DNA from 4 places in the Telluria sp. AIW5 genome. Region 2 is predicted to be linked to each of the others. Evidence: predicted binding sites of a transcription regulator. Region 2 holds the regulator's gene; each other region holds the start of a gene.
The links. The regulator sigma-54, encoded in region 2, starts transcription at its own class of promoters, with help from an activator protein. The targets are predictions, from matches to a motif close to TGGCANGNAANCTGCTTT.

Region 1 (7,916 bases), 220 kb from region 2:
TGAAGTGTTCGACCGCTACCGCGACCGTCCGTTCTGGCTCAGCCAGCAGGCTTTGCGCGCGGCCAGGGACGAGGCCGACGTCGTCCTTTACCTCGTCAATTCGTCGGAACGCCCAAGCGACGCCGGCTATCTACCGGCTGAGATGAATATCCTCGAATGGCTCGGCAAACCCGTCGTGGTGCTGCTCAACCAGATGGGTCCGCCGCGTCCCGGGGCGCAGGAAGGCCTCGAGCAGCAGGAATGGAAAAAACATTTGTCGCGTTTCGCAGTCGTGCGCGACGTGCTGGCGCTGGACGCCTTCGCGCGCTGCTGGGTGCATGAACACGTCTTCTACGAGGCGGTGGCGCCGCTGGTCGCGCCGGACAAGCAGGCGGGTTATGCGCGCCTGCGCGCGGCCTGGGAAGCGCACAACCGCCAGCGCTATGCCAGCGCCCTGCGCATCTGCGCCGAACAGGTGGCGGCCGCAGCGCGCGACAGCCAGCCTGTGCTTGATGCGGGCGGGGGCTTCCTGCGCAGCGCACTGAAAGCGGTGGGCTTAAGCAAGGACCAGCAAAAGCGCCAGGAGCTGGCGATGGCGGCGCTGGTCGAACGCCTGAACGGCGAGATCAACAAAGCCACCATGCGCATGCTGGTGCTGCACAAGGTCGATCCGGGCGAAGCGCGCGCTGTCAACACCCGCGTGCGCGAAAACTTCGCCGTGCGCGCGCCGATCGACCGGGCCCAGGCCGGCCTGCTCGGCGCGGTGGTGTCGGGCGCGGCCACAGGCCTGTCGGCCGACCTGATGGCGGGCGGCTTGACCCTGGGGGGCGGCGCGCTGCTCGGGGCGATCGTCGGCGGCCTGACGGCGGCCGGCGCCGCCTGGGGTTTCAATGGGCGCGGCGAGGGCGACAAGCCCGGTGTGCAGTTCGCCGACGCTTTTCTCCACACGCTGCTGGTCGGCGCCGTGCTGCGCTACCTGGCTGTGGCCCACTTCGGGCGCGGGCGCGGCAACTATGTCGAAAGCGAAGCGCCGGCCTTCTGGCAGGCCGAGGTCGAGGCGGCGCTGGGCGCGCAGCCGCTCGGCACACTGTGGCAGGAAGTGCGCGCCGCGCCCGACCTGGGCAAGGCGGCGGCCCGGGTGTTCACGGTCGTCGAAGCGGCGGCCAACGCCACGCTCGCGCGCCTGTATCCCGGCGCCGCCGCGGCCTTGCTGCAGGAGTCGACGGCAGCCTCCCTGTGACACCTGTTCCAATTTGGCACAAGCGCGTGCGCATTGACGCGTTCTCGCCATGGCACGCCGTTTGCTCGTACAGGTCATTGTCCCGTTCGATAACAGCAGGAAGCACCCTATGAAGCACAGCATCACGCGGTCGCCGTCCGCGCACCATGGCCAGCAAGCGGTGAACCCATGAGCGCGCGCTTGCTGGCCGGCGCATTCGGCCTGGCGCTGCTGCCGGCCGCAGCGGCGACGCCCGAGTCCGGGCCTGTGCCCGAGCCCCAGCCACCGGTGGCACGGGTCGAAGTCGTCGGCGTCGTGCCTTTTGCCGCTGGCGGCGGCGACCTGCGCCTGCTGCCGTATGGCGTGCAAACGCTCGAACGTGCGGCGCTGCGCGACGCCGGCGGCGGCAACCTCGTCGACAACATGGCGCGCCGCCTGCACGGCGTGAACGTCAACGAGATTTCCGGCAGTCCCTTCCAGGCCGACCTGACGTATCGCGGCTTTCGCGCCTCCCCGATCCTCGGCACCGGCCAGGGCCTGTCGGTGTATCTCGACGGCGTGCGCGTGAACGAGCCCTTCGGCGACGTCGTGAACTGGGACATGCTGCCGGAAGCGGCCCTCGCCCGCCTGTCGCTGGTGCCCGGCTCGAACCCTTTATATGGCCTGAACACGCTGGGCGGTGCGCTCGCGCTCGAAACCCGCTCCGGCCTGGAGGACCCCGGCGCCGAACTGGCGCTCACGCTCGGCGAGCACGGGCGGCGCCGCGCCGACCTCGCCTACGGTGTGCGCGGCCCGGACGGCTGGCACGCGTTTGCGGCCGCCACCCTGTTCGAGGAGGATGGCTGGCGCGATCATTCCGACGGGCGCCTCGGCAACCTGTTCCTGAAAGCGGGCCATGAGGGCGAACGCACCGACTGGCAGTTCACGCTGCTGGGCGGACGCAGCCGCCTGCTCGGCAATGGCCTGGTACCGGGCTACCGCGACGAGGACGGCGAACGCCTGCCCGGCCTGTATGACACGGACCGGCGTGCCGTCTACACCTTCCCCGACCGCACCCGCAACCGCCTGCTGCAGGCGGCCGTGCGCCTGAACCACCGCTTCGATGCGGCGACCGAGCTGACCGCCTCCGCTTACCTGCGCAACAGCCGGCGCGACACCGTCGGTGGCGACGTCGGCGACGAGTACGCCGATGTCGTCGAGGATTGCGCCGCCGGTTTCCTCGCCGACGGCAGCCCGGTCGATGCCGGCGACTGCGGCCTGACGCGCGCGCAGGCGCAGGCCCTCCACCCGGCCAGCCTGAATACCACCAGTACGCGCCAGCGCGGAAGAGGGGCGAGCATCGACCTGGCGCGCCGCTACGGCGGCCACCGGTTCAATCTCGGCGCGACCTGGGACAGCAGCCGTGTCGGCTTCGCGCAATTCGAGCAGGCAGCCTTTTTTACGCCGGCACGCGGCGTCGAGGCCGAACCTGGCGAGGAGCGTGAACCGGCATCCTCCGTCGACGGCACTTCGCGCGCTGTGGGCGTGTATGCCGCCACCACGGTGGCGCTGGCGCAGTCGACCCACCTGACGGCCTCGATGCGCTACAACCACGCCCGCGTCGGCAATACGCTCACCACCGAAGACGGACCCAAGGCGCCGGAAGCGTTTATTTATCGCCGCCTGAACCCGGCGCTCGGTTTCACCCACGAGCGCGGGCCGCTGACCTGGTTCGCGAATATCGCCCAGAGCAACCGGGTGCCGACCGTGATCGAACTTGGCTGCGCCGACCCGGATGAACCGTGCCGGCTGCCGGTCGGGCTGCAATCGGATCCCTACCTGAAGCAGGTGGTGGCGCGCACCATGGAGGCGGGCCTGCGCGGCGGGCAGGGGCGGTCCGGGTTCACCGCCACGCTGTACCGCACGGTCAACCGCGACGACATCCTGTTCAGCCGCGCCGGGGCTTCGCGCGCCGGCTATTTTTCGAATTTCGATCGCACCCGCCACCAGGGCGCGGACCTCGGCGCGCACGGTCAGTGGGGGCTGCTGCGCGCGCGCATCGACTACAGCTACCTGCGCGCGACCTACGATGCGGCCGGCACGCTGTTCACCGGGGCGCGCACGGTGACGGTCGGCCGCGGCACGCCGATCGCCGGGCTGCCGCGCCATACCCTGAAACTGGGCCTGGACTGGGACCTGCGGCCCGGCCTGGTGCTGGGGACGGACTTGCAAGCGCTGTCGCACGCGCCGGTGCAGGGCAACGAAGACGGGTTGATCGCGGATGCGGCAGAGGGAGAAGAAGCGCGCCGCGCCGACTGGAGCGTGCGCGGCTACGCATTGGTGAACCTGCACGCGCGCTGGCGCTTTTTGCCGGGCTGGGAGTTGTTTGCGCGGGTAAATAACGTCTTCGACCGGCGCTACGAAAGTTTTGGCGCGCTGGCGACCGACATGTTCCCGGACGGGCAGTTGCTGCAGCCGCCAGCCGGTGCGGTGACGCCGGCGCAGGCGCGTTTTGTTGCGCCGGGTGCGCCGCGGACGTTCAATGCGGGGGTGCGGTACCGGTTTTGAGTAGGGTGGGCGCCCCGTGCCCACACGGAAGCATGCATCGTGGCGACCCATATGATGGCCGCTTTGATCGATCATTCACCGGCGCTCGCCGCGATGTCCCGTCTGCTCCACGTTCCGCGTGGGCACGGGGCGCCCACCCTACCTGCACCGCCTTAAAACTGATACTGCCCACTCACCCCCAGCACCCAGTTCCTCCCCGGCGCCCCTTCATAAAACCGCCGGTTCGCATCCCCCACGATCACCGACCCCACATACTGCCGGTCGAACAGGTTGTTCAGCCGCACGAACTCCTTGAAACGCCACCCGCCCGCCTGCTGGCTGGCCTGCGCCCGCGCATTGAAAATCGCATAGCCCGGCGCGGCCTGCGCGGTGTTCGTGTCTTCCGCATAGACGCGGCCGTTGGCGATCGTCTCGAGCGCGGCGCCGTAGCGTCCGGCCGCTTCCTTCCAGCCCAGCTCCCCGTACACGCTGGTCTTCGGCACGCCCGGCAGGCGGCTGCCCTCCGGCACCGCTCCGAAACCTTCGTCGTAGATCGCGCGCAGCGCCGACAGGGCCAGCTTCGCATTCCAGCCGGCGCCCAGGTCGGCGTCGACCGACAGCTCGCCGCCCTGGCGCAGCGTGGCGCTGGCGTTGCGGTAGCTGGTGCGGCCGCCGCTGGAAACGTCGACCACCAGTTCGTCCTGGGTCTTCACCTGGAACAGCGCCGCATTCACCCGGATGTCCTTGCCGATGACGGTTTTGAGGCCGGCCTCCAGATGGGTGCCGGTGGCCGGCCCCAGGTTAAAGTTAAAGCCGGCGCCGGCGCCCGAATAAAACAGTTCGTTCAGGGTCGGGGTCTCGAAGCCGCGCGCGGCGCTGGCATACACGTTCAGGGTCGGCGAGATTTTATAGAGCAGGCCGATCAGGGGCGTCGTATGGCTGTAGCGAACTTCGCCGCTGTCGTTGCCATTCGAGAGGTAGCGGTCGTCGACCTCGAAGCTTACGCGGCTGCGGCGCAGGCCGCCCGTGACGACCCAGTTGTCGCGCTCCCATTCCATCTGCAGGTAAGGGTCGACGTTGGCGACCTTGTCTTCCTCGTCGCGGCGCAGGCGTCCGCGCAGGCCGAACTCCGTTTGGGCCCCATTCACGACGAAGTTCTCGAAGCCCTGGCGCGAATCGGTCGAGCGGCCGGCGTCGATGCCGACCGTGGTGCGCAGGGTGCCGCCGGCCAGCTCGCGCACGTCGCGCCAGTTGACGTCGACGCCGTAGAAATCGCGGTCGAAGTCGACCACGCCGCCCGAATGGGTGCTGGGCGCCTGGAAGCCGCGCGAGAACGACTGGTACTGCACCACGCGGCGGTTGCCGCCATACGCGGTGAGCTGCAGCCGATTCGCGCCGAAGCGGCTTTCCCAGGTTGCCCCGAACTGCTTGTGGTCGATGCTTTTCCGGGTGTTGTAGCGCTCGGCCAGCGTGCGCTGCGGGAACTGGGTGTCGGTGGTGTCGATTTCGCCGGCACGCGGATCGCGCTGGTAGGTGTTCCAGGTAACGCCGAGCGGATCTTGCGTGTCGTTCTGGCGCAGGCCGCTGGCGGTCAGCACGAGGCGGCTGGTAGCGGAGGTGGCCGCGGTCAGCTTGGCATAGGCCTGTTCGCGGGTGGCCGCGCCGTGGTCGCGAAAGCCGTCGGTCTCGAAGCGGGACGCGTCCAGCAGGTAGCCGAGATTGCCGGAGCTGCCCTGGGCGTTCAGGTCGAATTTATGCATGCCGTCGCTGCCGCCCGTCACGCTCGCCTCCACCGAGGGCGGCCCCTTCGGATCGCGCGTAAACAGCTGGACGACGCCGCCCGAGTGGTTGCCGTACAGGGCCGAGAACGGGCCGCGCAGCACTTCGATGCGCTCGGCCATGTCGAGATTGAAGGTGGCGGCCTGGCCCTGGCCGTCGGGCATGGTGGCCGGGATGCCGTCGGCGATCAGGCGCACGCCGCGCACGCCGAAGGCGGAACGGGCGCCGAAGCCGCGCGAGGAAATCTGCAGGTCTTGCGCATAATTCTGGCGGTCGCGCGCGACCAGGCCCGGCACCGAGGCCAGTGCCTCGGACGCGTTCACGCGCGGCTGGGTGTCGCGGATCTGCGCCGCGTCGATCACGTCGATGGCGGCCGGCAGGTCGAAGCTGGTGTGCTCGGATCGGCTGCCGGTCACGACCACCACGTTCATCGGGCCCTGCACCATCGGCGCTTGTGTCTGCGGCTCTTGCGGCGCGTCTGCCGCGAACGACGCCAGCGGCCAGCAGGCGCACAGGGCGGCGATCGCGTTCAAGCGGAATGCGTGTTGCGTCATTGTCTCTCCAGTGTTGTGATTGCTCCCCGCGAGGCGGGCTGCTGCTAAATGCGACAAGCAATATACCCCTCATGCAAAAAACGCGCCCGCAGCTGCGTGGCATGGCGCTTGCATCGCTACCGCTGTGGGTTCGTCGACCGGGGGTGTACCGGTCCGCTGACCGCTTGTGCTGTCCTGATTTTGAAACAGGTGTACCGGAAACACACAGCGGCCCCGGCGTGTACGGGGCAGGAGGTGCTGGCACGGCCCTTGCGGCAGTCCCGGTGTGCTTCGACACACCCGTTGCTGCCAACGGCCTACAACCATGAAGAAAGAGGATGACATGAATCTCGCGGACATCAGCAAGCTCGGCGTTGCCAACCCGTTCAAGCAGCGCTACGACAATTATATTGGCGGCCGCTTCGTGGCCCCGGTCAAGGGCGAGTACTTCCCCAACGTCACGCCGATCACCGGCCAGCCCTTCTGCGAGATCGCCCGCTCGACCGCCGAGGACATCGAACTGGCGCTGGACGCCGCCCACGAGGCCAGGGAAGCCTGGGGCAAGACCTCGCCGGCCGAGCGCGCCAACATCCTGAACAAGATCGCCGACCGCATCGAACAGAACCTCACCATGATCGCCACCGCCGAGACCATCGACAATGGCAAACCGATCCGCGAGTCGATGGCGGCCGACATTCCCCTCGCCATCGACCATTTCCGTTATTTCGCTGGCGCCATCCGCGCGCAGGAGGGCTCGATCGCCCAGATCGACCACGAAACCTATGCGTATCACTTCCACGAGCCGCTCGGTGTCGTTGGCCAGATCATTCCCTGGAACTTTCCGGTTTTGATGGCGGTCTGGAAGCTGGCGCCGGCGCTGGCCGCCGGCAACTGCGTCGTGCTGAAACCGGCCGAGCAGACCCCGGCCTCGATCATGGTGCTGATGGAACTGATCGGCGATTTGCTGCCGCCGGGCGTGGTCAATGTCGTGAATGGCTTCGGGCTCGAGGCGGGCAAGCCGCTGGCCTCCAGTAAACGCATCGCCAAGATCGCGTTTACGGGCGAGACCGGCACCGGGCGCCTGATCATGGGCTACGCGGCGCAGAACCTGATCCCGGTCACGCTGGAACTGGGCGGCAAATCACCCAACATCTTCTTTGCCGACGTCATGGACGCGGACGACGAATTCTTCGACAAGTGCCTGGAAGGCTTTGCGATGTTCGCGCTGAACCAGGGAGAAGTGTGCACCTGCCCGTCCCGTGTGCTGGTCCAGGAATCGATTTACGAACGTTTCATCGAGCGTGCGCTGGCACGTGTTGCCGCCATCAAGCAGGGCAATCCATTGGATTCGTCGACCATGATCGGCGCCCAGGCTTCGCAGGAACAGCTCGAGAAAATCCTCTCCTACCTCGACATCGGCCGCCAGGAGGGTGCCGAGGTGCTGGCTGGCGGCGAGCGCAACATGCAGGGCGGAGAACTGGCCGAAGGGTATTACGTGCGCCCGACCGTGTTCAAGGGCGACAATAAAATGCGCATCTTCCAGGAAGAGATCTTCGGGCCGGTGGTATCGGTCACGACCTTCAAGGACGAAGCCGACGCGCTGCGCATCGCCAACGACACCCTGTATGGCCTGGGCGCCGGGCTCTGGACGCGCGACGCCTCGCGCGCCTTCCGCATGGGCCGGGCGATTCAGGCCGGCCGCGTCTGGACCAACTGCTACCACCTGTACCCGGCCCACGCCGCGTTCGGCGGCTATAAACAGTCGGGCATCGGCCGCGAGAACCACAAGATGATGCTCGACCATTATCAGCAGACCAAGAACCTGCTGGTCAGCTATAGCCCGAAAGCGCTCGGCTTCTTCTGAGGCGCGTTTCCCGCGG
Region 2 (7,916 bases):
GCACATCCACGACCTGACCCGCGCAAAGGTAATCTGATGACCCCGCTTGCACACATGGAGCGCGCCGCGCGCGTCAAAGTCATGATCTTCGACGTCGACGGCATCCTGACCGACGGCAGCCTGACCTACGGGCCGGACGGCGAAATCACGAAAACCTTCAACGTGCTCGACGGCCTGGGCATCCAGCTGCTGCAAAAGACGGGTGTGATTACCGCCATCATCAGCGCGAGAAAATCGCCGATCGTGCTGGCGCGTGCGCGCGACCTCGGCATCAACCACGTCTGGCAGGGCCACCAGGACAAGCGCGTCGCGTTTGCCGAACTGCTCGAACAGACCGGCTTCACGGCCGAGCAGTGCGGCTATATCGGCGACGACGTGATCGACCTGCCGCTGCTTGCCAAGGTCGGCTTTGCCGCGACGGTGCCGACCGGGCACCCGGAAGTGCAGCACCGCGCGCATTACGTCACCAAAGCCGGCGGCGGGCGCGGCGCCGTGCGCGAAGTGTGCGACATGGTGCTGCGCGCGCAGGGCAAGTACGAAGAGGCGCTCGCGCCTTATTTCGCATAGTTCGCATGGGCGTGACACCATGGCGACCTACGTGAACAAACGGACCGCACACCGCTGGCGCATGCTGGCGCTGATGGTAACGGCCGTGTTCTTCGCCTTCGGCAGCTTCTGGCTGCTGCAGGCGATCCAGACCGGGGACACGGCAGGCGCCGGCAACAACCTGAACGAGCCCGATTACATCGTCGAGAACTTCAGTTTCGTGCGCATGACCGAAACCGGCGTGCCGCGCTACGTGATGTCCGGCGCGCGCCTGGCCCACCATCCCGACAACGACGTCTCCGAAGTATCGAAGCCGATCGTCGAGAGCATGGCGCCGGGCCGCCCGCGCATGACCATGCACGCCGACCGCGGCCAGGTCTATCACGCCGAAAACCGCGTCGAGTTGATGGGCAATGTCGACATCGCGCGCCCGGCCACGCCCAAGAGCGAAGCACTGCGCGCGCGCACCGAGGCGCTCACCCTGCTGGCCGACGACGAGGTCGTCAAGACGAAACTTCCGGTGCAGATGACCCTCGGCGCCGCCTCGGTCAACGGGGTCGGCATGGTGGCCGAGAACCCGACCCAGAAGCTGCACCTCGGCGGGCGTGGCCAGATCGTCTATCCGCCGCGCCAGCACGCCGCACCCACCCAATAACAGGAACGAGCCCTAATGAAAACCCTTCTCGCCGCCGCCTTCCTTTCCTTGCTCTCGCTATCGGCTTCCGCCGAGCGCGCGGACTCGCTGAAGCAGGCCGTCATCAACTTCGATTCGCTCGACGTCGACGAAGTCACGCAGACGCGCATCCTGACCGGCAACGTCATCCTCACGCGCGGCACCCTGATCATGAAGTCGGACCGCGCACTGGTGAAGGAAACGCCGGAAGGCTACATGAGCGTGACGCTCACTTCCGGCCCGGGGCGCGTGGCGACCTTCCGCCAGAAGCGCGACGGCGGACCCGACCTGTGGATGGAAGGCCAGGCCGAGCGCATCGAATACGACGAGCGCCAGGAGCTGGTCAAGCTGTTCTCGAAGGCGATCGTCAAGCAGCTCGAAAACGGGCGGCTGACCAACGAGCTCGATGGCGCCTACATCTCCTACGACAGCCGCAAGGAAGTGGCGACCGTGCGCAACGACGCCAGCGGCGAGAGCAAGCTTGGCGGCGGGCGCGGGACGCTGATCATCGCACCGCGCCGCGGCGCGCCTGGCGCACCTGCGGCAGCGGTTCCCCCGGCCGGCGCGCCGGCGGCCAAGGCTGCGCCTGCATCGGCACCTTCATCGACGCCGGCAGCGCCAGTAGCAGGAAAGCGATAATGAAAGAAGCAAGCGACAAGCGCAGTACCCTGGTCGTGCGGGGGCTGCAGAAAAGTTACGGCAAGCGCCTGGTGGTGCGCGACGTGTCGCTCGAAGTGGGTTGCGGCGAAGTCGTCGGCCTGCTCGGGCCGAACGGCGCCGGCAAGACCACCTCGTTCTACATGATCGTCGGCCTGGTGCCGTCGGACGCCGGCGCCATCGAAATCAACGGCACCGATATTTCGAGCCTGCCGATCCACCGGCGCGCGGTACTCGGTTTATCCTACCTGCCGCAGGAAGCCTCGGTGTTTCGCAAGCTGACGGTCGAGGACAACATCCGCGCCGTGCTGGAGCTGCAGCGCGACGACAACGGCAAGGCACTGACCAAAGCCGCCATCAACGACCGGCTCGACTCGCTGCTGGCCGAACTGCAAATCGAGAAGCTGCGCGAGAACCCGGCGCTGTCCTTGTCGGGCGGCGAACGGCGCCGCGTCGAGATCGCGCGCGCGCTCGCCACCAATCCGCGCTTCGTGCTGCTCGACGAACCGTTCGCCGGTGTCGACCCGATCGCCGTGATCGAGATCCAGCGTATCGTGCGCTTCCTGAAGGAGCGCGGCATCGGCGTGCTGATCACCGACCACAATGTGCGCGAGACGCTTGGCATCTGCGACCGCGCCTACATCATCAACCAGGGCGCGGTGCTGGCGTCGGGACGCCCCGACGACATCATCGCCGACGAGTCGGTGCGGCGCGTCTACCTGGGCGAACACTTCCGCATGTAGCAAGCCTGTAGCAAAACACGGAACCCAAGCGGCACATGAAACAATCCCTGCAACTCCGGACTTCGCAGCACCTGGCGCTCACGCCGCAGCTTCAGCAGTCGATCCGCCTGCTGCAGCTGTCCACGCTCGAACTGCACCAGGAGATCGAGCAAATCCTGTCCGATAATCCGCTGCTCGAGCGGCTCGACGATCCGCTCGACCACTCGGTGCGCCTGCTGGCCGACGGCGCGCTCAACGCCGCGCCGGCGCAAGGCGAGGCGCCGGCGTCGAATGCGGAAGAGGGCGCCCCCGCAGCCGCGGATGGTGCCGACGGCCTTGACGGCGGCGGCGAGGTCGAACGCGGCGAGTCCGACGCGGACTGGGGAGAGTTGTCACGCGCGTCGAACGCCGACGGCGACGACGATGGCCGTCCGCAGCTGGGCGCTATCGGCGTGACCTTGCGCGAGCACCTGACGGAGCAGATCCGGGTGACCGGCGTGACGGCGCGCGACCGGGCCCTCGCCGAACTGGTGATCGACGCCATCGACGACAACGGCTACCTGGAAGAGCAGCTCGACGAGATCCACGCGCGCCTGCCGGAAGAGCTGGAAGTCGAGATCGACGAACTGCGCTGCGCGCTGGCGATGGTGCAAAGCCTCGATCCGGTCGGCGTCGGTGCGCGCAGCGCGTCCGAGTGCCTGGCGCTGCAGATCCGCGCCATGCCGGGCGTGCCGCTGGTGACGCGGCGCATGGCTTTGAAGATCGTCGAGGGTTACCTGACCTGGTTCGCGCAGCGCGAATTCACGAAGTTGAAGAAAGCGCTCGACTGCGACGACGAAGACCTGCGCGAAGCGCAAGCCGTCATTCGCCAGTGCAATCCGCATCCCGGCGCCGCCTTTGCATCGAGCGTCTCGGACTACGTCGTTCCGGACGTTATTGTCCGCAAATCGAAGAACGGCTGGAGCGTTTCGCTGAACAACGAAGTCATGCCGCGCCTGCGCGTGAACAACGTCTACGCGAATTTGCTCAAGCAGGGAAAAGGCGAAGGCCAGATGAGCGCGCAGCTGCAGGAAGCGAAGTGGCTCATCAAAAATATGCGCCAGCGTTTCGATACGATCCTGCGTGTTTCGCAGGCAATTGTGGAGCGTCAGAAGAACTTTTTCAGCCATGGCGCGGTTGCCATGCGTCCCCTTGTGCTTCGCGAGATTGCTGATACACTGGGTCTGCACGAGAGCACGATTTCTCGCGTAACAACTCAGAAATTCATGCTGACCCCGCACGGCATGTTTGAGCTGAAGTATTTCTTCGGAAGCCATGTCGCCACCGAAGCGGGGGGCGAAGCATCGTCCACGGCGATACGGGCGCTTATCGCGCAGCTGACAGGAGCAGAGGACCCAAAGAACCCATTATCCGATAGCAAGATCGCGGAAATGCTCGGTGAACAAGGCATGGTCATTGCGCGCCGCACGGTTGCAAAATACCGCGAAGCGCTCAAGATCCCTCCCGTCAGCCTCCGCAAATCCTTGTAACAGCGGCAGCCACGCGCACTCCTTGCGCGGCCCGGCGGCCGCTATCTTCTCAAAGGAGTGTGTATGAATCTCACCATCAGTGGCCACCACCTCGACGTCACCCCCGCCATCCGTGAATACGTACAGAACAAGCTCGAACGCATCACCCGACATTTCGATCAGGTCATCGATTCCCACGTGATCCTCGCCATCGACAATCTCACCGAAAAAGACAAAAGGCAAAAGGCCGAGATTAACTTGCGCGTGTCCGGCAAGACCGTGCACGTGGAGAGTGTGGCGCAAGACCTGTATGCTGCGATCGACCTGCTCATGGACAGGCTGGATCGCCAGGTGATGAAATACAAGACGATGTTGAAGGACCATAGTCGTGAGGCGCTCAAGCGCCTGCCTGAAGGCGGAGAGCCTGCTGCGGCGCTGTAATACCGGGCACTGAGCACCGTCTGAACGAGGGCGCCGGGAGGCGCCCTTTTCACGTCTGCCTTCGGTAAAATACATGTCTCTTTCACCAGCTCACTCGCCATGACCGACCACGTCCTGACCCGCATTGCCAACGGCACCGGCACGATCACCCTCGACCGTCCCAAGGCCTTGAACTCCCTCTCGCTGGCAATGGTCCGCCGCCTGACCGACATCCTGCTGGCCTGGCGCGACGACGCCTCCGTGTCCGCGGTCGTGCTCACCAGCAGCAGCGAAAAAGCCCTGTGCGCGGGCGGCGACATCCGCTTCTTCCACGAAGCGGGGCACGCCACGCCGCTTGGGGGCAGCGCGCTGCTCGAGGATTTTTTCACCGAAGAATACGCGCTGAATCACCTGATCCATTTCTATCCGAAACCGTATATTGCGATCATGGATGGCGTGGTGATGGGCGGCGGCATGGGCATCGCCCAGGGCGGTCCGCAGGCCGGCCTGCGCATCGTCACCGAGCGCACGAAAATGGCGATGCCGGAAGTGAATATCGGCCTGTTCCCGGATGTCGGCGGCAGCCACTTCCTGTCGCACGCGCCTGGGCAGCTGGGCAATTACCTGGGCTTGACGGGATTGACGATCGGCGCGGCCGACGCTTTGTATGTCGGCCTGGCCGACGTCTTCGTGCCGGGCGCGCAATTGGGCGAACTGAATGCGCTGATCGCATCGACGCCGGGCGCGCAAGTGCCCGAGGCAATCCGCGCCTTCGCTGCGCGCTGTGCCACGGACGCGGGACAAAGCGTCCTCGAAACGCAGCGCGCCGCGATCGACCGCCACTTCGGCGCCGGTTCGGTGGCCGCGATCATGGCTTCACTGGAAGGCGATGAGAATCCGTTTGCGCAAAAGGCTTTGGGAGCGATGCGCCAGCGTTCACCGTTGATGATGTGCGTGACGCACGAGATGCTGCTGCGCGGCGCCTCACTCGACGTTGCCGACTGCCTGCGCATGGAACGCACGCTGGTGCGCCGTAATTTCGAGCACGGCGAAGTGCTGGAAGGCGTGCGCGCGCTGGTGATCGACAAGGACAACGCGCCGCGGTGGAATCCGCCGACGCTGGACGCCGTGATGGCGGACATGGTCGAAGCCTTCTTCGCGCCGGCGTGGCCGGAACACGCACACCCCTTGCGGCATTTGCGTTGATATCGGTGGCGTAACGTAGCGTGGGCTCTCGAGCCTACGCGGTCATACCTACGCTTACCGTTCGGCGTCGATTACCGCAAACGCCGATCATGTGGCGCACGCGTGGGCATGCCCACCCTACGGTAAGCCAGGGCCAACGATGAACGCAGGTGCAACGTGTCTTCTTACGACTGCTCGCGATGCCTTAACACCACGCGCTCGGTCTCGTTGAAATAGGCCGCCAGCCGCTCAGCCATGTACACCGACCGATGCTGTCCACCGGTACAGCCGACGGCCACCGTCAGGTAGCTGCGGTTATCGGTCTTGAACGAGGGCAGCCACTTTTCCACGAATTTGCAGATATCGTGCAGCATCTCGGTGGCGCTCGGCTGGGCCTCGAGGAAGGCGATCACCGGGGCGTCCTTGCCGGTCAGCGGGCGCAGCGACAGGTCGTAATACGGGTTCGGAATAGCGCGCACGTCGAACACAAAGTCAGCATCGAGCGGCACGCCGACCTTGAAGGCGAAGGATTCGAAGAACAGGGTCAGCGGTGCATGCTGGACCTCGGCCAGTTCCTTGATCCAGGCGCGGAGTTTATTCGCCGACGCCTCGGAGGTATCGATCACATGGCCCAGCTGCTCGATCGCCCCCAGGCGTTCGCGCTCTTCGGCGATGCATTCGATCAGGGTGCGGCGCGACGCCGGGTTCTCGCCCGGGCGCAGCGTATGCGACAGGGGATGGCTGCGCCGCGTTTCGGAAAAGCGCGCGACCAGCGAATGGGTGCTCGAGGTCAGGAACAGGACTTTCAGCTCGTGGCCGCTTTCTTCCAGCCTGGCCACGGTGAGCGGCAATTCCGCCAGCGACTCGGCGCTGCGGGCGTCGACGGCGACGGCCAGCTTGTCCGTTCCTTCGCTCGACACGGTTTTCACCAGCTGCGGCAGCAGTGCCGGCGGCAAGTTGTCGACGCAGTAGTAACCCGCGTCTTCCAGGACATTCAGGGCAACCGATTTGCCCGATCCGGAGATACCGGTAATGAGAACAATGTGCATGGGTTGATGATACCGCAACAGCCCCCCGTTTGTCGTCGTCCGTGCCAGAATCGGCCGGATCGGGGTGCATACGTTCCGATCACGCAAGTTAGCGGGGAATGCGGCGAGGGTTTAGCGGCCGTATTTGGAACGATGGTTTTTCAATCGCCGCTCATCGCCTGTCTCTGCCGCTCCATGAACTCCTGCAGCGTATCGATCCCGCGCAGTTGCAGGATCGTGTTGCGCACAGCGGCCTCGAGCAGCACCGCGATGTTGCGGCCGGCGGCAACGGGAATGACGACCTTGCGGATCGGCAGTCCCAGCACCTCTTCGGTCGGGAAGTGGAAGGGTAATCTCTCGACTTCTTCGTCCAGCACGCCGCGTTTGACGAGGTGGACGATCAGTTTCAGGCGCATCTTGCGCCGCACGGCGGTCTCGCCAAAAATCGCCTTGATGTCGAGCAGGCCGAGGCCGCGCACCTCGAGCAGGTTCTGCAGCAGCGGCGGGCAGCGCCCTTCGATCATGTTCGGGGCGATGCGCGAGAATTCCACCGCATCATCCGCCACCAGCCCGTGCGAGCGCGAAATCAGTTCCAGGCCGAGCTCGCTTTTGCCGAGGCCCGAATCGCCGGTAATGAGCACGCCGACGCCGAGCACGTCCATGAACACGCCATGCATGATGACGCGCTGGGCCAGCTTTTTCGACAGATACACGCGCAGGAAGTCGATCACCTGCGCCGCCGGCAGTGGGGTCGAGAACAGCGGGATGTTCTGCTCGTCGCAGATGGCGAGGATGTCGGGCGGGGTTTCGAGACCCTGGGCGATGATCAGCGCCGGCGGTCCGCCGCCGATCAGTTCGCCGATCACATGGCTGCGCGAACTCGATTTCAGGCGGTGGTAGTAATTCAGTTCCTGGTGCCCGAAGACCTGGATGCGGCCCGGGTGGATCAGGTTCAGGTGGCCGACCTGGTCGGCGGCGGAGGCGACGTCGCCCGAGATCAGCCGTTCGCCGCCAGGAAAGCCGGCGAACCAGCCCAGTTGCAGGCTGTCGCGGTTGTCGTCGTACAGCCGTTGGATGGTAAGCGGAGTCTGCAGCATGGCTTGATAATAAGGAAAAGACCCAGGGGGAATACTCCCCCGAGTTTAACCCAAGGCCTGCAAACTGGGTTGCCAGTTGA
Region 3 (7,916 bases), 240 kb from region 2:
CCATGCCTTCCTGCGCCGCGCCGTGGCAGCGCTCGCAGGCCATGGCGCGCCAGGTTTTCCAGCCGCTCAGGGTCTGCGCATCGACCTTGTGGCCGTCCGCGACTTTGTAGGGCGCGGCATCGGCGGCAAGGGCGCCGGCCGACAGCAATCCGGACAGGGCCGCCAGCGTGCAGCAGGCGGCGGCGGTGAGTCCTGCTTTTTTCGTGAGTCTGTTCATGTTCATTCCTGGCTGGGCGAAGACGGTCACCGGCCTGCTGCGGCCGGCGACCGTCCTCAATGTGAATCACACGGCTCGATGATGCGTCTCCGATCAACGGTCAGGCAAGGCGAACACGGTCAGGACGCCGCCGAGCTCGGTGTACTTGGCGAGGTCCTTGTAGCCGCCCACCGCGCCCAGGCCCTCGGTGCCCTTGGTCAGGCCGGCCGCGAGGCCGATCCCGGCCCAGCCGCCGATACCCGACAGCACGCCGATGTATTGCTTGCCCTTGTATTCCCAGGTGTGGACGTTGCCGATGATGCCCGACGGGGTCTTGAACTTCCAGAGCTCCTTGCCGTTGTTGTCGACCGCTTTCAGGTAGCCTTCCAGGGTGCCGTAGAACACGACGTCGCCGGCGGTGGACAGCGCGCCGCTCCAGACCGAAAACTTCTCCGGCTTGGACCAGACGATCTTGCCGGTACCGGCATCCCAGGCGATGAAGTTACCGAGGCCGCCATGGCTGTTCGGCGCGGCATACATCGAGAGGGTCGAGCCGACATAGGGCTGGCCGGCGGTGTACTCGATCTGGAAGGGCTCATAGTCCATGCAGACGTGGTTGGTCGGCACATAGAACAGGCCCGTCTTGCGCGAATAGCTGGCCGGCTGCTGGTCCTTGGTGCCGAGGGCGGACGGGCAGATGCCCTTCGAATTGAAGTCGGGCCCGTTCTTGTCGGTGCTGTACTTGGCCACGACTTGCGGACGGCCGCTCTTCATGTCGACGTGGGTCGCCCAGTTGACCTTCGGATCGAATTTCTCGGCCACCAGCAATTCGCCGGTGACGCGGTCCATCGTATAGCCGAAGCCGTTGCGGTCGAAGTGCACCAGCGCCTTGCGCGGCTGGCCCTTGACCTTGATGTCGGCCAGGATCATTTCGTTGACGCCGTCATAGTCCCACTCGTCGTGCGGCGTCATCTGGTACACCCATTTCGCCATGCCGGTGTCGAGGTCGCGCGCAAAGATGGTCATCGACCACTTGTTGTCGCCGGGACGCTGGCGTGGATTCCAGGTGCTCGGGTTGCCGGTGCCGTAATACACCAGGTTGGTCGCCGGGTCGTAGCTGTACCAGCCCCAGGTCGTGCCGCCGCCCAGCTTCCACTGGTCGCCCTGCCAGGTCTTGAGCGAGGAATCGGGGCCAATCGGCGCCATCTTGCCGTCAGTCCAGGTCATCGTTTTTGCGGGATCGACCATCAATTCGTTGTCGGGTCCGGTGCTGTAGGCCTTCCACAGCACTTTGCCGGTATTCATGTCGTGCGCCGTGATGCGCCCGCGCACCCCGAATTCACCGCCGCTGATGCCGGTCAGGACTTTGTCCTTGAACACGTGCGGCGTATTGGTCGTGGTTTCGCCCAGCTTCGGATCGCCCACCTTGACCTTCCACAGTTCGGCGCCGGTCTTGGCGTCGAGCGCGACCAGGGTGGTATCGGCCTGCTGCAGGAAGATCTTGCCGTTGGCGTAGGCCACGCCGCGATTGACGGTGTCGCAGCACATCACCGGGATCACCGTGGCGTCCTGCTTCGGCTCGTACTTCCAGCGGATGCTCTGGTCTTCCAGCGAGATCGCGAACACTTTATTCGGGAAGGGGCTGTGGATGTACATCGTGTCGCCCACCACCAGCGGCCCGCCTTCGTGGCCGCGCAGCACGCCGGTGGAGAAGGTCCAGGCCACTTGCAGGTTCTTGGCGTTCTTGCTGGTGATCTGTTTGAGTTCGCTGTAGCGCTGGTTCGCCAGGTTACCGGATTGCATGGCCCAGTTTTTCGGGTCCTTGGTCAGTTGTTCGACATCGGAGGCGGCGGCGAATGCCGGGGCTGCAGCCAGCGCCAGGCACGGCCACCAGCGGATGAGTCTTTTCGTAAATGACATGGTTAAGTCTCCTTTGGTTTTATAAGCGGTGCGACTGATCCTGCTTCCAGACATCGACAGGCGGGTAGCCCCACCAACAGCACAGCACTTAACGTGCCAGTCGTGCCACCGGCACGGCCCCTGCCATTTGGCCCCAGCCCAGTGCGTGTTGCGTGGCACCATGTTCAGGATTCGTGACAGTCGGCGCCGCATCTGTGCCATCCACGGCGCAGCGCCTCGCGGCACACCGGGTTCAGCTTTGCGGCACGTAACACGCCTTGTTGGCGCTGGCCTGGAGCGCCTTGTATTTGCTGGCCATCTCCTTCACCGACGGCGGATCGCGAAACTCGGCGCCGCGTTCTCCGCCCATGGTCTGGTTGCGCAGGGCGGTCGACATCGTCACGTAATCGTCATAGGGCATTGCCTTGGCGATGTGATCGACGACGCAGGAGCATTTGTAGAGGTACTCGTATTTGCTTTCGTGTTTTTGCATGCACTCGAGCACGTACTCGACCCGGCCGCTGGTCGGGAAATCGTGGGCCTGGGCGGCCAGCGGCGCCGTGCAGGCCGCCAGGAGCAAAAGGATTCGTTTCATGTTGTCTCCGTGTGCGCTTGGCTGCGGCGGCCCATGCGGACCGCCGCCGCGTGCGCATCAAGCCTGCTTGAGTACACCGCGCGTCTTGGCGACGTGGGTCGAGATCGCATCCATCAGGGCCGGCGAGAGGGCGTCGTAGGGCGGCAGGCCGATCTCGGTGAGGCGCGCGCGCACCGCGCCCATCTCTTCCGGCGCAGCGCCCGCTTCGATGATCGAGGAGACGAAGGCGGCGAATTCCGGCGCGGCCCAGCCTTTTTCTTTTGAAAGCTCGGTGTGCACGAAGTCGAGCCCGTGAAACGCGTGTCCCGTGTTCTCGATGCGGCCATACATGTGCACGCCACAGTCGCGGCAGGCATGGCGCTGGATGGTGGCGCTGGGATCGACGACCTGCAGCTTGTCCTCGTTGGCCGTCACCCTGACGTTTTCGCGCCCGACCACGGCCACCTGCGAAAACAGCGCGCCGGCCGGCTTCCAGCATTTGGTGCAGCCGCAGACGTGGTTGTGCGCGACTTGCCCCTTGATCTCGACTGTGACTGGATTGCTGGCGCACAGGCAGGACAAGGTGCCGCCGGCAAAACCGGCCGCTGCCCGCTTGAGGTTATCGACAGCGGGGTGGATGTTCACTGCATTGCTCATGATCGCGTCTCCTGTTGGTTGGTTTGGACTGCGGCTTTAGTACAGCACTACCGAGCGGATCGACTGCCCGCTCTTCATCAGCTCGAAGCCCTCGTTGATGCGTTCGAGCGGCAAGGTGTGGGTGATCAGGTCGTCGATATTGATCTTGCCGTCCATGTACCAGTCGACGATCTTCGGCACGTCGGTGCGTCCGCGCGCGCCGCCGAAAGCGGAACCTTTCCACTGGCGTCCGGTGACCAGCTGGAACGGCCGCGTGCTGATTTCCTGTCCGGCCGCGGCGACGCCGATGATGAAGGACTGGCCCCAGCCCTTGTGGGTGCACTCGAGCGCCTGGCGCATCACCTGCGTGTTGCCGATGCATTCGAAGGAGAAGTCGGCGCCGCCATCGGTCAATTGCACGATGTGGTCGACGACGTTGCCGACCTCGTTCGGGTTGACGAAATGGGTCATGCCGAATTTACGGGCGATGTCGATACGGCCGGGATTGATGTCGACGCCGATGATCTTGTCGGCGCCCACCATGCGCGCGCCCTGGATCACGTTCAGGCCGATCCCGCCCAGGCCGAACACGACGACCGTCGCCCCGGCCTCGACCTTGGCCGAGAACACGACGGCGCCGACGCCGGTGGTGACGCCGCAGCCGATGTAGCAGGCCTTGTCGAAGGGGGCGTCCTCGCGGATTTTCGCCAGGGCGATCTCGGGCACCACGATGTAGTTGGAAAAGGTCGAGGTGCCCATGTAGTGGAACAGGGGCTGGCCATCGAGCGAAAAACGGGAAGTCGCATCGGGCATCAGGCCGCGGCCCTGGGTCGAGCGGATCGACTGGCACAGGTTGGTCTTGCGGGACAGGCAGAATTTGCATTGCCGGCATTCGGGCGTGTACAGCGGAATCACGTGGTCGTCGCGTTTGACCGAGGTGACACCGGGGCCGGTTTCCAGCACGATACCGGCGCCTTCATGGCCCAGGATGGCGGGAAAGATGCCTTCGGGGTCGGCACCGGACAGGGTGTAGTAGTCGGTATGGCATATGCCGGTCGCCTTGATTTCGACCAGCACTTCGCCGGCACGCGGTCCTTCCAGGTCAACCTCGGCGATGGACAGCGGTTCTCCGGCCTTCCACGCAATGGCAGCTCTCGTTTTCATGGCATCTTTCTTGTCGATGAAGTCCACCACGTGGGCGGACGGGTTGAAAAACAGTGTGCCCGCGCCGGCTGTCGCTCCAAATCTGCAACAGCGCAGTGCTCGCGCAATGCTCGTTGTTCCGATCAGGGGACAGGTGTTCCGCGCTACGCGGCTGCGTTCACGCGGGATGGGGCCGGGTGCACCTGGAGAGCGTGGAATGCAAGGGTCGTGCCACCGGTTGCAGGCAGTAGTCGGCCTGGGCAAGTGCGTTTTAAGGGATGTGCGGAACAAACACGCCACGATGGGCCCGTGTTGCAACTAAACGATTAAAACTAATAAATATGTTGACGCATTCCTCACGGACGGAGCATGCTTTTCACGCATCCCCGGACCTTGTCGCGCCATGGCTCGAGGGCGGATGCAGCGCGATATGACCGCGCATGCGCTTGATTCTTCTGTCTTCCAGCAACTGGATTCTCAAAAGCTCGGCTCGATGCGATGTCAAAGAAAGACATGGCACGAGCTGTTGTCGTCATCAGAACCCGCTGGGGCGATGGGGGCGCAAGGTCCCTGTCCGCCTTCCGCGAGCAACCGGGAGCGTCCGATGTATAGCGTCGTTGAGATCGACATATCACCAGACTTCACGAGCAGTGACGAGATCGTCAAGTGCATCCATTATGCAATGACGCCAGGACGACGAAACTTCTCGACACCCGCTGCGTGGCCGCCAGGTTTGAACTTCCTGATCGGTAGCTGGCAATCAGGAGATTTCCCCATTTGTACGCGGCGGTGGCCACGGAGCTCACGTCTGCGCCGCCGAAACTCCCTTGCGCCATTCTCGTCCTGCAGGCCGAGGGGTTCGGCGTCGGCATGCTGCGCGCCGACTGGGACGCCGCGCTCGGCAGCGTCGCCAACACCTACGGCGGCGATGTATGCGTCTACGTCACCGCGCCGCGCAGCAAGAACCGCATGGTCGACGTGATGGGGCAGCTGAGCAAGTTGAAGGCAGCGGACTTCATCAGCCCCTATGACGCGACCTTCCTCGCCTCCCAGGTCGTGAAGAACATGACGCAGGGCCAGCCCCTGACTCCAGCCTGGGCGGAGATCACCCGCAATCCGCAGTCGCCCGAGCAAGCCGGCTACGCCGCCGCGGCGACCGCCTTCGCCGGTCCGTTCTTCGCGAAGATGGGATCGACAGCATCGTCAGGCGCGCGCGCTTCGTCTGCATCTGGGGCCGCACCTCCGGGATGCGGGTCGCGCCGACCGGTACGGGCCCGGGCCGGCCGCAGGGAGGCGCGAATCCGCAGTATGACTCCTCGACTTTCGGCAACGAGCAACTGAGCAAGGCGCTATGGGCCGGCATCCCGGCGGCCGTGGCGGTGCTGACCGTCGGCGACGGATTCAACCAGCGAACCCTGGGCCTGCCCTACGTCTTCGATCTGGGCGAATTCTGGCGGAAGCTCGGCAATATCAGTGGCCGCTTCAAGGAGAATGGCTTCTTCGATTTCATGGCCGCTACCTACAACTTCGACATCGTCCACGTCGGCATGAAGAGCGGCGGAATGGATACGCTGGGCTTGTGGGGTCAGAAGGTGGTGTTCGTCGAATCGCAGAAGGCACCGGCGATCGTGCGCGGCCGCGTCGGCGCCTGGGGCAGCGCCAACCTGCGGCCGGTCGAGGTCAGCCAACTTCCCACTTCCACCGGCCAGGCGATCGAATCGCTCCGCCAGGAGAAGGGCGACAAGTACATCAAAACCTCGCTGGACGATCGACAATGGGAGGAGGTGGAAAGGCGAGAGGAGACGGGCGAGTTTCGTGACGGCTTCACCGCAGCCGACCTCGACCGGATTGTGGCCCAGGTGCGCTCGATGTTTACCTGATGGCGGCAGCGAGCCGGGCGGACCGCTGCATCGCGGGTACGGTCGTGTGGATTCCGATCGCGGCCGGACGTACCGCGTTTCGCCCCCTGGGCGGAATCACCGGTCGTGATGCCGGAATCGTCGGTCATCCGGTGCCGGTTGCGGGGTCGTTCTCAATGCCGGCGGCCGCCGTGTCCCCAGCCGCGCCCGCCGTAGCCACCATAACGTCCGCCGCCGTGATGATTGCTGTAGTAACCGAAGCCGAAATCGAGGGTCACAGGTGGGCCCACATAGGTCGGATAGCCATAGCTGGGGTAATAATACGGGTCGTAGGCAGCGTAGGGCGGCGCGTACACGCAGCCGCCGAGGCCGGCGGCCAGCACCAGTGCGGTCGCGATACGCCGCGCTGTGCGTTGATGTCGAGTGTCCATTTCCAGGATCCTCCAAGGGGAGACCTGTCTTGATTGTAGTTCTGGTTGCCGCGGTTTCAAGCCCGATCGGTCTGTTGCGCTGTGCCGGCGCATACGTTCCTCTAACTGGCGCATAAAGCGACGGACGAAAAAAAACCCGCTCAGATCTCTGAGCGGGTTTTTTCTTTATAACTAGCCTGACGATAACCTACTTTCACACTGGTTGCAGCACTATCATCGGCGCAAAGTCGTTTCACGGTCCTGTTCGGGATGGGAAGGGGTGGGACCGACTTGCTATGGTCATCAGGCATAACTTGTACGAGCGGCGTTCCCTGGTGGGCAACGTGCTCAGAATCTGGAGGAAGTAAAGTTCAGGTAATGTGATCAACAAACAGCACACTGTATTCGAATTTCCATGACCTGCTAAGGTTATAGGGACAAGCCGTACGGGCAATTAGTACTGGTTAGCTTAATGCATTACTGCACTTCCACACCCAGCCTATCAACGTCCTGGTCTCGAACGACCCTTCAAGGAGCTCAAGGCTCCGGGAAATCTCATCTCAAGGCAAGTTTCCCGCTTAGATGCTTTCAGCGGTTATCTCTTCCGAACTTAGCTACCCGGCAATGCCACTGGCGTGACAACCGGTACACCAGAGGTTCGTCCACTCCGGTCCTCTCGTACTAGGAGCAGCCCCCTTCAAATTTCCAACGCCCACGGCAGATAGGGACCAAACTGTCTCACGACGTTTTAAACCCAGCTCACGTACCACTTTAAATGGCGAACAGCCATACCCTTGGGACCGGCTACAGCCCCAGGATGTGATGAGCCGACATCGAGGTGCCAAACTCCCCCGTCGATATGAACTCTTGGGAGGAATCAGCCTGTTATCCCCAGAGTACCTTTTATCCGTTGAGCGATGGCCCTTCCATACAGAACCACCGGATCACTATGTCCTACTTTCGTACCTGCTCGACTTGTCGGTCTCGCAGTTAAGCACGCTTATGCCATTGCACTATTAGCACGATGTCCGACCGTACCTAGCGTACCTTCGAACTCCTCCGTTACACTTTAGGAGGAGACCGCCCCAGTCAAACTGCCTACCATGCACTGTCCCCGATCCGGATAACGGACCAAGGTTAGAACCTCAAACAAACCAGGGTGGTATTTCAAGGATGGCTCCACGAGAACTGGCGTCCCC
Region 4 (7,916 bases), 2.1 Mb from region 2:
CATGGCGCGAGCGGGCGACGGCCTGGTCGCGCCGCGCATGGTGCAGCCAGTGGCGCAGCAGGCGCGAACCCATCGCGGTGCGGCAGCCGTCGAGCAGGGAGAACAGCGTCGGCGACTCCTGGCCGCGGATGGTTTCCGTCAGTTCCAGGTTGCGGCGCGTGGCGGCATCGAGGCCGATGAATTCGTTCTCGCTCTCGACGGCCAGGCTTTTCACGTGCTGCAGCCCGCGCCCCTGCGTCGATTGCGCATAGCGCAAGAGCGCGCCGGCCGCGCCGAAGGCGGCGCCCAGGCCATCGGCGCCAAAGCCGGTGAGGGTGGCGACGCCGAGCTGCTCGACCAGCGCCTTGTGGCCCTTGACCACGTCGAAATGCCAGTCCGGCACGCGCTGGGTGTGCGCGAACGGGTTCTCTTCGAACATGTCGCCGTCGTCGGCGCGCAGGATCTCGGCCGGCGCGATGCGTTCCAGTTCCTGCGCGAGGCGGGCGCTCACGGTGCGCTCGTCGCCGGCAAACTCCATCAGGCGCAGCGCGCCGCTGGCCAGCGACAGCCAGGCCAGGCCGACGGTCGTCGACTTGCGCTGGCTGAGTGTGCAGAGCGCCAGCAGCGAGCGCTCGGCCTTTTCGGGGAGCAGGTCGGAATCGGTCAGGGTGCCCGGTGTGACCACGCGCACCACCTTGCGCTCGACCGGGCCCTTGCTGGTGGCCGGGTCGCCGATCTGCTCGCAGATCGCGCAGGATTCGCCGAGTTTGACGAGTTTGCCGAGGTAGCCGTCGAGCGAGTGGAAGGGCACGCCGCACATCTTGATCGGGTTGCCGCCGGAAGAGCCGCGCGCGGTCAGCGTGATGCCGAGGATGCGCGCGGCCTTCTCGGCGTCTTCGTGGAACAGCTCGTAGAAGTCGCCCATGCGGTAGAACACCAGCATGGTCGGGTAATCGGCCTTGATGCCCAGGTACTGGGCCATCATCGGGGTGACTTTTTCCGACGTTGCGCGTGCGGCGGCGGCGTTGATTTCGGTGGGGACGGTGGTCATTTCTGTTGAATTCGGTAAGGCAGGGCGGGCAGCCCGGCCAGGACCGACATTTTACAACCATCGGCTGGGCAGCAGGCTGCCGAACTGCCAATGCCGAGATGCCACGGCCCCACGCCCCGCGCCATGCGCAGCGCTTCAGCTGCGCAGCAACTTCATGATCGTATCGAGCCGATACGGCTTGGTCGTGAACAGATAGCTGCGCTCGCGGTCCTGCAGCATGGAGGGAACCGTATAGCCCGAGGTCAGCAGAATTTTGACGCGCGGGTAGAACTCGGTGACGGCGTCCGCGAGCTGCAGTCCGTTCATGCCGGGCATCATGACATCGGAAAAGATGGCGTCGATGTCGCCGTCCCGGGCGAGGATTTGCAGCGCCTCCATGGCCGAGTTGGCGACCACGACGTCCAGTCCGCGGCTGCTGAGCAAGGCCTCCGCCAGGTCCGCCAGGTCGGCTTCATCGTCGACCACCAGGACCTTGCGTACCAGGCCGGCTTCGCCAGGGGGGGCGTCCTCGCCGAGCGCGTTCGCACCGGGCGGGCGGGGCGGAACATTGTTTGACGACAGCCAGCGGATATTCGACGTACCGACCACAACGGCTCCTCGGGAAAATGATGCTTCAACCATGTGCGCAGTATGAAGGAATTCACGCATGTGCCGCAAACGATTGCCTGTTTCGGTCCGCCGCCGATTGCCCGCGCCGGCGCGCCCGCATCCTTGCGCCCGCCTTGCAAGCCCAGTGATCATGTCCTGCGCCGTCCTGGGCAGGATGCTATCAATAGACTAACAATTATAAAACAGACTTGGCGACATTTATTTACAAATTGCACTCGTGCTTGGAGGCACGACAGGAAAATAAAGGGGACAGATGGCCTTGAATTTGGCGAAACAGGCGTAATCCCCTTCTGTATGACTTCCCACCGCAAAACCATTCTCGTGATCAATCCCCCGGCTGGCGACCCGGCCGGTATCCGCCGCCTGCTCGGCACCCTGGGCCATATCGCCGTCACCGCCGAAGGCGCGCGCGCCGCGTTGAAAGCGCTCGGGACTGTGCGCTTCGACGTCATCTTCACCAGCATCGGCCGCGCCGGGCGCGGCGGCGAGCGCAACTTCGTGCAGGAGCTACGCTCGGTCGCGCCCGGCAGCGCCGTCGTCGGCATCAATGAACACGGGCCGGATGCCGCCAATGAAGCGTGGATGGGCGAATGCGACGCCACCATCCAGGCGCCGCTGTCGCCGTCGCGCGTGCAGTGGACGCTCGATTTCGAATTGCGCTATTTCGGCAGCTGAACCCCGGCGCGGCGCCATATGTCCCATCCCGGCCACAGGCTTCATGGGGCGCGGACAAGACGGGCGGCCAGGCGGCCTCAAAATCTTGCTCTCGCACAAAGGCGATGAGGAAGTGCTATCGTTCCACTTGCAACACCCGTTGTTGCGAAAGTCTACGATATCGCCCAGGCACGCGCGGCGGGCTTTTCGGCGCATATCGGCAAACCGATGTCGATCGAACGGCTCAACCTCATCGTGCACGACCTGCTGCCGCGCAGGCCCGCACCCGCCGGCTGAGCCACGCTTTATGTCACCTGCATGTCGGGAAATTTTACAAACTTTCCGACCGGCAGGCTGCGCGCGCGAATAAGGGCTTGATATCGTTCGGCTTTCTCGTGCTGGCTTAAAACTTGCTTAATTGTACACATCACAATAAGGAGAGCACATGAGCCTAGCCGCCTACCGCCTTGCCGCAGCAATCCTGACCTCCCTGGCCTGCGCAGGCGCCTCGGCTGCCGTCGTCGCCACGAATACGACCTACGGCGACATCGACGGCGCCGAGGCAACGCGCGCCCTGAACGTCAGCTCGCGCGGCATCGTCACCGACCTGAACATTACGGTCGAATTCTCGAAATGCGACGACCCGCCGATCGGCCCGAACGGCACCCGCTGCCTGGGCATCGGCGATCCGTTCGAGCAGGAGTTCATGCTGACGCTGATCGGGCCGGATGGCACGCAGGTCAACCTCGTCGCTCCGTTCGAGACCTACGATGGCTCCGGACGCGGGGCAGGACGTGTCAGCGTGAGCTTCGACGACGAGGCGGCAAGCGCCGCCGGCCCACGCATCCAGGCCGGCAGCTTCCGTCCCGAGGAGGCCCTGTCCGCCTTCGACGGCATGGACACCTTCGGCAGCTGGACCTTGTACCTGCAGGATTTCTTCCCGGGCGACCCGCTCGAATTCTACTCGGCGCAGCTCGACATCAGCTACGATCCGGCACCGGTGCCGGAGCCGGCCACGCTGGCGATGCTGGGATTGGGACTGGGATTGATCGGGATGCGCAGGCCGCGCAAAGGCTGATGTTGCAGGGTGGGCGGCTGACGATCAGCGCGACACGATCAATTTGACGCCCAGCGCGACGAACACGGTCCCCGCCAGCCGGTCGAGCCATTTGCCGGCGCCCGGCTTGCGCTCCAGCCAGGCCCCGACGGCGCCCGAAAAATAACCCAGCAACCCGAACAGGATCGCCGCCTGCAGCGTGAAGGTCACGCCCAGCGCCAGCATCTGGCCCGGTACATTGCCGTTCGCCGCGATCACGAACTGCGGCAGCAGCGACAGGAAGAACAGCACCACCTTCGGGTTGATGGCGTTCGCCACGAGTCCCTTCATGAACAGGCTGTTCAGCGACTGCGGTGCGCCCGCCTTGCTGGCGGCCTGCCCGCCGGTGCTGCGCAGCGCCCCGATCCCCAGCCACACCAGGTACAGCCCGCCGCCGATGCGCAGCAGCGTGAACGAGGTGGGCGAGGCGGCGATGATCGCGCTCACGCCGATCACGGCGAGGAAGGTGTGGCTCAGGCAGCCGAGCGCGCAGCCCAGGCCGAAGACCATGCCTTGTTTGCGGCCTTTCGACATGCCCAGGCCGAGGACCATCAGGTTGTCGGGGCCGGGGGAGGCGGTGAGCAGGATGGCGGCGAGCAGGAAGCCGAAAAATTGTTCGGGTGCGAGCATAGGGTTTATGAGTAGACGTGAATGACCGTAGGGTGGACGGGTTTCCCGTCCACGCGGTGATAATTGGCCGCAAGATCATCCGGCGCGATATCGAAGCCGTCAACGATCAACGCGTGGACGGCGGAGCCGTCCACCCTACGCTTCGGCGACGCGTTTCGCAATATGCGCCAGCGCCTCATCGACCTGGTCGATCAGGATCAGGCACAAATCGCCCTCGGACACACGTGCGAGCGCGCGGTCGATGGCGACGAATTCGCCGTTGATCTCTTCCACATGGCTGGTGCGCGTGGCGCCGTTCAGGCCCTGGCGCAGCAGTGCCACGACTTCGCCGTCGGGACGCCCGCGCTGGCACTGGTCCTGGTACAGCAGCACTTCGTCGAAGGCCTTGCCGAGGATTTCGGTTTGCTGGGTGATGTCCTGGTCGCGGCGGTCTCCCGCCCCGCTGATCACCACATGGCGGCGCTTGGCCGGCATGTTCTCGACCGCCGACACCAGGGCCGCGATGGCGTCCGGGTTGTGGCCGTAGTCGGCGATCAGGGTCGCGCCCTTGTAATCGAAGACGTTGAAGCGGCCCGGCGCGTTGTCGCTTTCGCCGACAAAGGTTTTCAGGCCGAGGCGGATCTTGTCCCAGTCGAGATTCACGGCCCAGGCGGCGGCCACCGCGGCCATCACGTTCTCGACCTGGAAGCCGATGACGCCGCCGCGGGTGATCGGCACTTCCGCCAGCGCAATCCGGGTTTCGTTCTTGCCCTGGGCGCAAACGAGGAAGCCGTCTTCCACGAACACGACACGGCGGCCCTGGGCGCGATGCATCGCCATCAGTGGATGACTGCCGTCCTGGGCGAAGAAGGTGACGTCACCCTTGGTATTCTCGGCCATCGCCGCGACGACCGGGTCGGCCGCGTTCAGCACGGCCATGCCGCCTTCGCGCACGTTCTGGACGATCACGCGTTTCAGCACGGCCAGGTCTTCCAGCGTGGTGATGTAGTTCAGGCCCAGGTGGTCTCCCGCGCCGATGTTGGTGACGACCGCCACTTCGCAGCGATCGAAGGCCAGGCCTTCGCGCAGCAGGCCGCCGCGCGCGGTCTCGAACACGGCCGCGTCGACGTCGGGGTGAAGCAGCACGTTGCGCGCGCTGCGCGGGCCGCTGCAGTCGCCGCTGTCGATGCGGCGGCCTTCGATGTAGACGCCGTCGGTATTGGTCATGCCGGTGCGCAGGCCCGAGGCCGTGAGCAGGTGCGCGATCAGGCGCACCGTCGTCGTCTTACCATTCGTGCCGGTGACGGCGACGACCGGAATGCGGCCGTCGTCGCCATCCTTGAACAGGGTCTGGATGATCGCTTCGCCGACGTCGCGGCCCTTGCCGAAGGAAGGGGACAGGTGCATGCGCAGGCCCGGCGCGGCGTTGACTTCTACGATGCCGCCGCCTTGCTCTTCGATCGGCTTGAGGACCGAATCGCACACCAGGTCGACGCCGCAGATGTCGAGGCCCACCATGTGCGCGGCCGCGATGGCGCGCTCGGCGACTTCCGGATGGACGTCGTCGGTCACGTCGGTGGCCGTGCCGCCGGTCGACAGGTTGGCGTTGTTGCGCAGGACGACGCGCTGGCCCTGGGCCGGCACCGAATCGGCCTCCAGGCCCTGTTTCGCCAGGCTGCCGAGGGCGATGTCGTCGAAGCGGATTTTCGTCAGCGACGTCGAGTGACCGTTGCCGCGGCGCGGGTCGAGGTTCACATGGTCGACCAGCTGGCGCACCGTGTGCACGCCGTCGCCGACCACGATCGGCGGCTCGCGCCGTGCGGCCGCCACCAGCTTGTCGCCGATGACGAGCAGGCGGTAGTCGTGGCCCGGCAGGTAGCGCTCGACGAGGATGTCGTCGCGGAATTCGCTGGCCGAGTTGAAGCCGGCGGTGATCTGTTCCTTGGTCGTGATGTTGACCGTCACGCCCTTGCCCTGGTTGCCGTCCTTCGGCTTGATCACGACGGGCAGGCCGATCTCCTGGGCGGCGGCCCAGGCATCGTCCGGGTCGAGCACGACGCGGCCGAGCGGCACCGGGACGCCGGCGGCGTCGAGCAGGCGCTTGGTCAGTTCCTTGTCCTGGGCGATGGTCTCGGCGATGGCGCCGGTGGCGTCGATCTCGGCGGCCTGGATGCGGCGCTGCTTGCTGCCCCAGCCGAACATGACCAGGCTGCCTTCGGTCAGGCGGCGGAAGGGGATGTTGCGGTTGATGGCGGCCTGCACGATCGAACCGGTGGAAGGGCCGAGGCGCACGTCTTCGTCGAGGTCGCGCAGCTGGGTCAGCGCCGCTTCCAGGTCGAACGGCTGGTCGTCGCGGGCTGCGGCGATGAGTTGCTCGGCCAGGACGAAGGCCAGGCGGCCGACGTCTTCCTCGGAATACTCGACCACGACCTGGTAGATCCCGGTGTCGACGGTGGCCGTGGTGCGGCTGAAGGTGACGGGACAGCCGGCTTCGGCCTGCAGCGCGAGGGCGGCGATTTCCAGCACTTCGGCCATCGGCACCGGGTCCAGGACGTCTTCTTCGTGGCCGAAAGGCTGCAGCTGGCCGAGTTGCGGAAAGCGCGAACGCAGGCGCGACTCGAAGCCAGGCAGATTGGCGATCGATTCTTCCTCCGGGGTGCAGGCGACGATTGCCTCGACCGAGGTGTGGTGGCTCCAGAGGTTAGGGCCGCGCAAGGCCCGTACGCGAGATACTTCCATAAACCTTCATTCCTTTAATGTGGGTCGCGCCGGCCGCTTTTGCTTGTGTTGCAACTGAGCGGCGGGCTCCCTCGTTCCGGCGAACCGGTCCTGCTGATCAATAAGTCAATACGCCGTTTTTTTGGTCGCGTCGAAAGCGCGCAAGCCGCCGCAGATCAGGTCGTGCGGCAGGCCCAGCGCCCAGGCGGCGCCGGTTGCCGCCAGTACGCTGGCCGGATGCTTGACGGTGGCCGGCTGGATCTTGCGGAGGTCGAGCAAGGGGGTCTCGACCCCGCCATCGACCAGCATGATGTGGTTGTTGCGCGCAAAGACGATGCGCTCGCCGCTTGCGCGGTGCTGCACCATCACGGGGTTGTGTTCGTCCATCGCGTAGAAGATCACGCGTCCGTCCGAGAGTTCGGCCAGTTTGACCACTTCGGGATCGGCGGCGTTCAGCACGGCCGCGCCATCCGAGAGGATCACGTCGACCTGGCTGCGCACGACGTTGGCCAGCGCTTCCTCGTCGCCGATGTGGAATTCGGCCACGTCGTCCAGCTTGCCCATGTCGGTGACCACGCCCACCGCGCAGCGGTCGTAGGGCAGGCCGCCTGCCAGGATGCTGCGCGCGTTCGATTCGAACACGGCCGCTTCGACATTGCGGTTGATGAGCAGGCGCTCGCCGGCGGCAAAGCCGGTGCAGTCGCCCTTGTGCACCTGGCGGCCGTCGAGGTACAGGCCTTCGCCGTTGGCCACGCCGGCGTGCTTGCCGCCGGCGTGCAGCAGGCAGCCGAGCAGGCGCGCGATCAGGCTGGTGCCGAGCGTGCCGGTGACGCCGACGACCGGGATGCGGCCGTTCTCGCCGTCCGCGAACAGGTGCAGGGCGATGGCCTTGCCGACGTTGCGCGATTCGCCCGAGGCCGGCTTGATGTGGGCCAGCAGGCCCGGGCTGGAATTGACTTCGATGATGGCGCCGCGCTGTTCGTCGAGCGGGCGCGAGATGTCTTCGCACACCAGGTCGATGCCGGCGATGTCCAGGCCGACGACGCGCGCGGCCAGGGCCGCCATGTGCGCCACTTCCGGATGGATCAGGTCGGTGACATCGTCCGAGACGTTGCCGTTCGGCTGGATCAGCACTTTCTGGCCGGCCTGCGGCCTTGACTCGGGCGTCATGCCCTGGCGCTTCAGGTCGAGCAGGATTTC

Region 1: a site for sigma-54 is predicted at 6,155-6,172, ahead of adh (aldehyde dehydrogenase). Genes of this name have one in related genera too.
Region 3: a site for sigma-54 is predicted at 2,198-2,215, ahead of AC1MEM_RS02325 (methanol/ethanol family PQQ-dependent dehydrogenase). Genes of this name have one in related genera too.
Region 4: a site for sigma-54 is predicted at 2,693-2,710, ahead of AC1MEM_RS10330 (PEP-CTERM sorting domain-containing protein). Genes of this name have one in related genera too.

Annotation. Positions count from the first base shown of each region.
Region 1 covers NZ_CM155289.1:513,363-521,278, reverse strand. The annotation lists gene AC1MEM_RS02280 (DUF3482 domain-containing protein) at 1-1,219, shown strand, start outside; gene AC1MEM_RS02275 (TonB-dependent receptor) at 1,388-3,745, shown strand; gene AC1MEM_RS02270 (TonB-dependent receptor family protein) at 3,898-6,057, opposite strand; gene adh (aldehyde dehydrogenase) at 6,380-7,900, shown strand.
Region 2 covers NZ_CM155289.1:294,453-302,368, reverse strand. The annotation lists gene AC1MEM_RS01345 (KpsF/GutQ family sugar-phosphate isomerase) at 1-37, shown strand, start outside; gene AC1MEM_RS01340 (KdsC family phosphatase) at 37-567, shown strand; gene lptC (LPS export ABC transporter periplasmic protein LptC) at 599-1,201, shown strand; gene lptA (lipopolysaccharide transport periplasmic protein LptA) at 1,217-1,858, shown strand; gene lptB (LPS export ABC transporter ATP-binding protein) at 1,858-2,619, shown strand; gene AC1MEM_RS01320 (RNA polymerase factor sigma-54) at 2,655-4,127, shown strand; gene hpf (ribosome hibernation-promoting factor, HPF/YfiA family) at 4,191-4,547, shown strand; gene AC1MEM_RS01310 (enoyl-CoA hydratase/isomerase family protein) at 4,647-5,732, shown strand; gene rapZ (RNase adapter RapZ) at 5,897-6,760, opposite strand; gene hprK (HPr(Ser) kinase/phosphatase) at 6,901-7,836, opposite strand; gene AC1MEM_RS01295 (PTS sugar transporter subunit IIA) at 7,882-7,916, opposite strand, start outside.
Region 3 covers NZ_CM155289.1:529,984-537,899, forward strand. The annotation lists gene AC1MEM_RS02320 (c-type cytochrome) at 1-217, opposite strand, end outside; gene AC1MEM_RS02325 (methanol/ethanol family PQQ-dependent dehydrogenase) at 311-2,116, opposite strand; gene AC1MEM_RS02330 (hypothetical protein) at 2,349-2,690, opposite strand; gene gfa (S-(hydroxymethyl)glutathione synthase) at 2,748-3,326, opposite strand; gene AC1MEM_RS02340 (S-(hydroxymethyl)glutathione dehydrogenase/class III alcohol dehydrogenase) at 3,363-4,469, opposite strand; gene AC1MEM_RS02345 (hypothetical protein) at 5,226-5,789, shown strand; gene AC1MEM_RS02350 (hypothetical protein) at 5,696-6,328, shown strand; gene AC1MEM_RS02355 (hypothetical protein) at 6,481-6,738, opposite strand; rRNA gene rrf (5S ribosomal RNA) at 6,913-7,025, opposite strand; rRNA gene AC1MEM_RS02365 (23S ribosomal RNA) at 7,151-7,916, opposite strand, start outside.
Region 4 covers NZ_CM155289.1:2,344,814-2,352,729, forward strand. The annotation lists gene mutS (DNA mismatch repair protein MutS) at 1-1,030, opposite strand, end outside; gene AC1MEM_RS10320 (response regulator) at 1,166-1,618, opposite strand; gene AC1MEM_RS10325 (response regulator) at 1,934-2,314, shown strand; gene AC1MEM_RS10330 (PEP-CTERM sorting domain-containing protein) at 2,739-3,371, shown strand; gene AC1MEM_RS10335 (LysE family translocator) at 3,396-4,019, opposite strand; gene cphA (cyanophycin synthetase) at 4,155-6,737, opposite strand; gene AC1MEM_RS10345 (cyanophycin synthetase) at 6,843-7,916, opposite strand, start outside.